Regions from separate parts of the Streptomyces sp. NBC_00984 genome, predicted to be linked through region 1. Evidence: riboswitches for the same ligand, from Rfam matches in the RefSeq annotation. Region 1 holds a riboswitch; the other holds the start of a gene.
What was found. A riboswitch is a leader RNA that binds a small molecule or an ion and turns the genes downstream of it on or off. The one in region 1 is predicted to bind cobalamin.

Region 1 (4,205 bases):
GAGGACGGCGGAGCAGATCCACACATCGGTCCAGCCGACCCCGCTGAGCGAGCCGAGCAGCCAGAACAGCACCCCGCGGGTCTGCTCGGCGTCGGCGGCGGTCATCACGACGAAGGAGGTGAGCGCGGAGAACAGCTGCATGGCCGCGACACCGGAGAGCACGACCCGGTCGGTCGTGCCGCCCAGAATGTGGCTGAGCAGCAGCACGAGGGCGAACGAGCACAGCGCTCCGACGAACGCGCCGGTCGAGATCGACACCGCTCCCCCGCCGACGCCGAGGACGACGACCACGACCGCGCCGGTGGACGCTCCGGAGGAGACACCGAGGACGAACGGGTCGGCGAGCGGATTGCGGAGCAGCGACTGCATGACGGTGCCGCACACCGCGAGCCCGGCACCGCACACCGCGGCGAGCAGGGTGCGCGGCATCCGCAGGTTCCAGATGATGCCGTCCCGGATCGGGGAGAGCCGTGAACGGCCCCAGCCGAGGTGGGAGGCCACCGCGGACCAGACGTCGGCCACGGAGATCCGGGCGGGGCCGATGGTGACGGCGACCGCGACGGAGATGACGAGCAACGCGGCGCCGCAGACCCACAGGGCCCCGCCGCGCAGTCTCCGTACGCCCGTCGTGGCGCGGAGGGGGGTGGCGGGGGCGGGCGGCGCGGCCACCGCCGTGCCCCGTACGGTCCCCGTCACCCGGCGAGCCCGAACCTGCGCAGTCCGGCTGCCACGCGTTCGATGCCCTCGACCGTCCGGATGGACGGGTTCATGGACTGGCCGCTCAGCAGCACGTACCGCTTGTGCCTGACGGCGTCCATGTTCTTCGTGACGGGGTTGGACTCCAGGAATTCGATCTTCTTCGCGGCGCTCTCGGCGGTCTGGGCCTTGCGGGTCAGGTCGCCGACGACCAGGACGTCGGGGTTGCGGTCGGCGACGGTCTCCCAGCTGATCTGGGGCCATTCCTCATGGGTGTCGTCGAAGACGTTCTTCGCGCCGAGCTCTTCGGTGATGATCCCGGGTGCTCCGCAGCAGCCGGCCAGGTACGGGGCCTTGGAGTCGGAGAACCAGTACAGGAGGGTCGCGTCGGAGGCGTCGATGCCCTCGGTCGCCTTCGTCACCTGGGCCCGCAGCTGCGCCACGAGCGCGTCACCGCGCTTCGGTACGCCGAACACCTCGGCCAGTTCGTGCACTTCGCCGTAGACGCTGTCCATGGTCAGCGGGGCGGTACGGGCGCCGTCGCCGCCGCCACTGTTGTCCTTGCCGGTGCAGTCGGCGGGCGAGACATAGGTGGGGACGCCGAGCGATTCGAACTGTTCGCGCGGTGCGACGCCGCCCTTGGCGAGCGTCGATTCGAACGACGCGCTGACGAAGTCGGGCTCGCGGTCGAGGACCTTCTCCGACGACGGCCGGTTGTCCGCGATCCTGGGCACTTCGGCGTTGGCCTTCTCCAGGCCCTTCATCACCGGGTCGGTCCAGGTCGCGGTGGCGGCCATCCGGTCGGCGAGGCCGAGGGAGAGCAGGATCTCCGTCGATCCCTGGTCCACCGAGACGGCGTGCCGTGGCGCGGCTTCGACGGTGACGGTGCGTCCACAGTTCTTCAGCGTCACCGGGTATCCGTCCGCGGAGTCCGGCTTCGCGGCGGAGTCGTCGGTTCCGCCTCCGCAGGCGGTCAGCAGGACGAGTCCCGCCGAGAGCAGGGCCATGATGCGGACGGGGCTGGCTATGGACGGCACGGAGTCCCTCTGCGTCTCTGGGCTCATGCGCGGAGCCCGCTGTACGGAGTTCCGCGGCCCGGTGCCGGGTCGCGGGCGCCAGCAGGTCTTCGGACTCGGGTTCCTTCGGACGGGACGCCTTCCCAGGACACCCGAGGGTGGTCCCAGTGGCCGTGGCCCCGCCCGTCCCCCTCACCGCTGCGCGTCAGTTCCGGATTCTCACCGGATTCCCTGACCCCATGACGTGGAGTTCGACTGGCTCCGGCAAGCTATCACGAGGCTCTGCGCAGCTCATGGGGGGTGTGGCCGGTGGTACGCCGGGCTGTGTGTCCCGTCGCACCACCTGCCGGATGCCTACGGACGCTGAAGGGCGATGACGGCGTTGTGTCCGCCGAAGCCGAAGGAATGGCTGACGGCGCGCCGGATGGGCTGCCGCAGCGGTTGTTCGGTGACGCAGTCGATGTCGAACTCGGGCGCCGGGGCGTCCAGGTTGGCGATCGGTGGTACGACTCCGCGTTGGAGCGTGAGGACCGTGAGTCCGGCCTCGATCGCTCCGGCCGCCCCCATGCAGTGCCCCAGTACACCCTTGGGGGCGGTGACGGGCGGCCGGTGCGGGTAGACCCGGGCGATGAGGGCGGCCTCGGTGGCATCGTTGACCGGGGTCGCCGTGCCGTGTGCGTTGACGTGCTCGACGTCCTCGGCCGCCCAGCCCGCATCGCGCAGCGCGGCCTCCACCGCCGCCTGGGCGACCGTGCCGGACGGATGCGGACTGATGGGGTGGTAGGCGTCGGTGGTGGCGCCGGTACCGGCGAGCAGCGCCCGTGGGGCCGCGCCCCGGGCATCGGCGTCTTCCACCCGTTCCAGCACCATGACGGCCGCGCCCTCGCCCATGACCAGACCGGCCCGGTCGGCCGCGAAGGGACGGCACAGCGTGGCCGGGTCGCCGTCCGTCCGGGCCCCGGCTCCGGACCTGGCGAACCCGGCCATGGCGGCCGGGTAGACGATCGACTCGGTGGCTCCGGCGACAGCGATGTCGCACTGATCGGTGACCAGGAGGTCGCGGGCGACGGACAGCGCGGTGACGCCGGACGAACAGGCGGTGCACGGGGCCATGCTGGGTCCGGTGGCCCGCAGCTGGATCGCGATCTCGGCGGCGGGCATGTTGGGAATGGTGAGCAGGATGCCCGAGGGCGAGGTGGCCCCTGCTCCGAACCGGTCGAGCACGACGGCCTGCTCGGTCAGCGAGGCGGAACCCCCGCTGCTGGTGCCGACGACCACCGCGACCCGGGCGCCCTCCCACCGGGCCGGGTCCAGCCCCGCGTCGGCGACCGCCTCCCGGGCGGCGAGCACGGCGAGTTTCACGTACTTCCCCATGCGGAAGGACGCACGGCCGCCGATCGCGGCGTCCAGGTCGATGCCGTCGACCATGCACGCGAAGTCGATCGCGCACCCTTCGAGCTCGGCGACGGTACGGGCCGGTGACACGCCCGCGCACACGCCCCGCCAGGTGGATTCGGTGTCGTTGCCGACCGGGGTGATCATGCCCAGGCCGGTGACGGCGACGGCCGGCCTGTTCATCGGGCGTTACTCATCGCGGTCCCGCCGCCCACCCGCGCGCCGCGGCCGGCTGCCGGGTCGATGAACCGTGTGATGTCGGCCAGCGTCGCGTCCTTGGGGAGCTGGTCGAAGTCCCGGTTGCCGCCGGCCGTCTCCCTGATGAGGACGGCGAACTCGGCGACGGCGAGGGAGTCCATCTCCAGGCTGTCCATCGTGGAGCCCGGGTGGATCTCGGCAACGGGCACTTTGAAGGTGTGTGTCAGAACCTCGGTGATCTTGGGATGAATCGTACTCATGAGCTTTCTCTCCATCATTCGGTCCGGCTGTCGGGCCGCCGGTGACACCGTCCCGACGCCGAATCAACTGGGTGGAGTGCCTCCAGTTACGCCTTGTGCCGAACCGATTCGGCACCGTCCTCCCCGCGCTCCCCGCACCACCGGGCCAGGACGGACGTCGTACCCCAGTAGGCCAGCAGGACAACCCGGACTCCGAGAGCCCCGGCCGCCTCCCTGATCCGGTGACCCCGTACAGCTGTTCCCCTCCTCGTCATGGCCCTCACCGCTCGTCCTCAACCGTCGCCCGGTCCCCGCCCGTCCGCCAGGCGGCTCCCGGATCGTCGTAGGCAGCCATGTAGTCGGCTCCGGCGATGGGCCAGTCGGCGAGCAGCTCCGGCGGCAGCGCGAAGGACTCGACGAGGTCGGGCAGTTGGGCGGCGACCATGGTGATGAGCTCTTCCACCCGGTCCGGCAGTTCATTGACCTGGTCGGCGGTCAACAGGCCCGCTGCCAGCAGATCACCGCTGTTGCGGGCGATCCGGTCGAGCGCGAAGAGCCGTTGCAGCTCGCCGAGCCGTTCGCGGGCGGGCCCCTCGGGCAGCGCGGCCACCGCTTCCTCGTACGCCTCGGCCGCCTGCCATTGGGCGTGGGCCTCGACGCC
Region 2 (4,205 bases), 1.3 Mb from region 1:
CGCGGCACTCGTCGGCGCCATTCTGTGGAATCTGCTGACCTGGCTGGTCGGACTGCCGTCCAGCTCCTCGCACGCCCTGTTCGGCGGTCTGATCGGCGCGGCCGTGATGTCGGCGGGCTGGTCGTCCGTCAACGGCGGCACCGTCGTCACCAAGGTGCTGCTGCCCGCCCTCGCCGCCCCGATCGTCGCCGGTCTGGCCGCGCTGCTGGCCACCAGGCTGACGTACCGGATCGGCGGGAAGGTCCGCAACGACGCCCAGGAGAAGGCCACCGCCAAGGGTTACCGCGCGGGCCAGATCGCCTCGGCCGGACTGGTCTCCCTCGCCCACGGCACCAACGACGCGCAGAAGACCATGGGCATCATCACCCTGGCCCTGGTCACCGGCGGCGTCCTGCACCCGGGCGCCAACCCGCCGGTCTGGGTCATCGTCTGCGCCGGTACGGCCATCGCGCTCGGCACCTACCTGGGCGGCTGGCGCATCATCCGCACCATGGGCAGCGGCCTCACCGACCTCAGGCCGCCGCAGGGCTTCGCCGCCCAGACCAGCGCGGCCACCGTCATCCTGGCCTCCTCGCACCTCGGCTTCTCCCTCTCCACCACCCAGTCCTGCTCCGGCGCCGTGATGGGCGCGGGCCTCGGCCGCCAGGGCGGTGTGGTCCGCTGGTCCACCGCCACCCGGATGTTCGTCGCCTGGGGTCTGACCCTGCCGGCCGCGGGTCTGGTCGGCGCGGGCGCGGAACTCCTCACCAAGCAGGGCACCTGGGGCGTCGTGGTCGTCGCGGTGCTGCTGGTCGCGGGCTCCGGTGCGATCTGGCTGGTGTCGCGCCGCAAGCCGGTCGGCCACGACGATGTCGCGCCGGCGGACGTCGACATCGAGCCCGCGGGTGTCGTCACCACGGCCATCGCCGCCGTCAGCCCGCCGCCCACCGCGGCCCAGGCGACGGCCCAGAACCTCATGACCACCATTCCGGCCCCGGCCGGAACCACCCAGGACCCGGCGCGACCCGCCACCGTCTGACCCGGCCGTCTAAGGATTCAGCATGAACATCGACTGGGCAGCCCTCGGCTCCGTATTCGGCGTCTCCCTCGTTGTCACCGTCGCGCTGGTGGGCCTCTTCACCCTGGGCATCGTCGGCCTCTCCAAGCAGCCGGAACCGGCGGCGCAGGGCGGCTCCGGCGGCTCGCTGCTGCTGGCCCGCGCCGGCGCGTACGTCTGCTTCACGCTGTGCGCGGCGGCCGTCGCGTACGGCATCTATCTGATCGTCGCCTGAGCCACTCCCGCGCACGCCCTCCCATCGGGCCGGACACCAGAGGTGTCCGGCCCGATGTGGGTCTCAGCACACTGCGCCGTCGCAGGTCAACGGCAGGTTGACGGGCGTTCGCAGAGCGTGGTGGACTGCCGGAGCCAATTACGGCGACAGCAGAGGAAGCCGGTGCGAATCCGGCGCGGTCCCGCCACTGTCACCGGGGAGCGGTCCCCCACACCGGAAGTCACGGCACGCGCGAGCGGGCTGGAAGGCCGGGGGAACCGCGGATCCGGGAGCCAGGAGACTCTCGTCGCCGGTCACGTCGAACCAGGGCGCGGACCCTGAGTGAGGACATATCGCCATGCCTGGCCGCCCTGCGTCCGCTGTTCCGGCGCTCTCGACGAGAGCCGCCTGTACGAAGGTCCTCCGAGGCGCGACGGCCGGTTGAGCCGTGCGAGCCGACCGCATCTTCGCGTACGGCGCCACGGCCGGTCTGATCGGCGATCTGCTGCTCGGTGACCCCCGCAGGGGACACCCGGTCGCCGCCTTCGGGCGGGCCGCGGCGGGCGTCGAACGCCGTCTGTGGCGCGACCACCGCGGGTGGGGCGCGCTGCACACCCTCGTCTGCGCCGGAGGCGCCGCAGGTGGTGCCGCGCTGATCACCCGCGCCGTACGCCGCAGCCCCGCCGCCTCCGTCGCGCTGACCGCGGCCGTCACCTGGTCCGTCGTCGGCGGTACGTCCCTGGGGCGCGAGGCGCGGGCCATCGGCGGCGCCCTGGCGGCCGGTGACCTCGACCTGGCCCGCGAGCGGCTGCCGCATCTGTGCGGGCGCGACCCGCAGTCCCTGGACGGGCCGCAGATCGCCCGCGCCGTGGTGGAGTCCGTGGCGGAGAACACCTCGGACGCCGTGGTCGGCGCCCTGGTGTGGGGCGCGCTGGCCGGGGTCCCCGGGCTGGCCGGCTTCCGGGCCGCCAACACCCTCGACGCGATGGTCGGTCACAAGTCGCCCCGCCACCGGCGCTACGGCTGGGCCTCGGCCCGCCTCGACGACCTCGCGGGCTGGCCCGGCGCCCGGCTCACGGCCCTGCTCGCCGTGGCCGCCGGGGGGCGGCCGGGCGGAGCGGTCCGCGCCTGGCGGGCCGATGCCGCCAAGCACCCGAGCCCCAACGCGGGCCCGGTGGAGGCCTCGTTCGCGGGAGCGCTCGGCGTACGCCTCGGCGGAACCCTCGCGTACGGCGGCCGGGTCGAGCACCGCCCCGTGCTCAACGGGGAGACGGGCCGGGCCGTGGAGACCGAGGACATCGAGCGCGCGGTCCGGCTGTCGCGCCGGGTGGGCGCGCTGGCCCTCGGCGTGTGCGTGGCGGGACGGATCGGCGCGGCCCTCGCCGCACGACGGATCGCGGGGCGCCGGACGGCAGCACCTCGCAGCGCAGGACGGAGAAGCACATGAGCGGCGGACTGCTGGTCGCCGGAACCACTTCCGACGCGGGCAAGAGCGTCGTGACGGCAGGCATCTGCCGCTGGCTCGTGCGCCGGGGCGTGAAGGTGGCGCCCTTCAAGGCGCAGAACATGTCGCTGAACTCGTTCGTCACCCGCGAAGGTGCCGAGATCGGGCGCGCCCAGGCCATGCAGGCCCAGGCCGCCCGCGTCGAGCCGACCGCGCTGATGAACCCGGTCCTGCTCAAGCCCGGCAGCGACCGCTCCAGCCAGGTCGTCCTGATGGGGAAGCCGGTCGGCGAGATGAGCGCGCGCGGCTACCACGGGGGCAGGCAGGAAGCGCTCCTCTCCACGGTCGTGGACTGCCTGGAGCAGCTCCGGGGCACGTACGACGCGGTGATCTGCGAGGGGGCGGGCAGCCCGGCCGAGATCAATCTGCGGCGCACGGACATCGTGAACATGGGCATCGCACGGGCGGCGCGCTTCCCGGTGGTGGTCGTCGGCGACATCGACCGCGGCGGTGTCTTCGCCTCGTTCTTCGGTACGACGGCGCTGCTCGCCGCGGAGGACCAGTCGCTGATCGCCGGCTATCTCGTCAACAAGTTCCGCGGCGACGTGTCGCTGCTGGAGCCGGGTCTGGAGATGCTGCGGGACCTCACCGGGCGGCCGACGTACGGCGTGCTGCCCTTCGCCCACGGCCTCGGCATCGACGAGGAGGACGGTCTGCGGGTCTCGTTGCGCGGAGCCGTGCGCGAGTCGGTCGTCGCACCGCCGCACGGCGAGGACGTGCTGCGCGTCGCGGTGTGCGCGGTGCCCCTGATGTCGAACTTCACCGACGTGGACGCGCTGGCCGCCGAGCCCGGCGTCGTCGTCAGGTTCGTGGACCGCGCCGAGGAGCTGTCCGACGCCGACCTCGTCGTCGTGCCGGGCACCCGCGGCACCGTGAAGGCGCTGGCCTGGCTGCGCGAGCGCGGCCTCGCCGACGCGCTGGCGCGGCGCGCGGCCGAGGGCCGGCCGGTCCTCGGCATCTGCGGCGGATTCCAGCTCCTCGGCGAGCACATCGAGGACGAGGTCGAGTCCCGGGCCGGGCTGGTCGAGGGCCTCGGCCTCCTCCCCGTACGCATCCGCTTCGACCGCGAGAAGACCCTGGCCCGGCCCGTCGGCGAGGCGCTCGGCGCGCCGGTCGAGGGGTACGAGATCCACCACGGCGTGGCGGACGTACGCGGCGGAGAGGCGTTCCTGGACGGTTGCCGGGTCGGCGCCGTGTGGGGCACCCACTGGCACGGTTCGCTGGAGAGCGACGAATTCCGCCGCCGCTTCCTGACCGAGGTCGCGCGGGCCGCCGGCCGGCGCTTCGTCCCCGCTCCCGACACCGGGTTCGCGGCGCTGCGCGAGGAGCAGCTCGACCGCCTCGGCGATCTCGTCGAAGAGCACGCGGACACCGACGCGTTGCTGCGGCTCATAGAGTCGGGCGCGCCGCCGGGGCTTCCCTTCATCGCACCCGGAGCACCCGGAGCACCC

Region 2: another riboswitch for cobalamin. It lies ahead of OG520_RS30985 (cobalamin biosynthesis protein); the one in region 1 lies ahead of OG520_RS36540 (ABC transporter substrate-binding protein).

Annotation. Positions count from the first base shown of each region.
Region 1 covers NZ_CP108734.1:8,219,305-8,223,509, reverse strand. The annotation lists gene OG520_RS36545 (FecCD family ABC transporter permease) at 1-669, opposite strand, end outside; gene OG520_RS36540 (ABC transporter substrate-binding protein) at 693-1,760, opposite strand; cobalamin riboswitch at 1,796-1,987, opposite strand; gene OG520_RS36535 (beta-ketoacyl-[acyl-carrier-protein] synthase family protein) at 2,067-3,290, opposite strand; gene OG520_RS36530 (acyl carrier protein) at 3,287-3,565, opposite strand; gene OG520_RS36525 (acyl-CoA dehydrogenase) at 3,825-4,205, opposite strand, start outside.
Region 2 covers NZ_CP108734.1:6,930,748-6,934,952, reverse strand. The annotation lists gene OG520_RS30995 (anion permease) at 1-1,018, shown strand, start outside; gene OG520_RS30990 (hypothetical protein) at 1,041-1,271, shown strand; cobalamin riboswitch at 1,423-1,554, shown strand; gene OG520_RS30985 (cobalamin biosynthesis protein) at 1,699-2,697, shown strand; gene OG520_RS30980 (cobyric acid synthase) at 2,694-4,205, shown strand, end outside.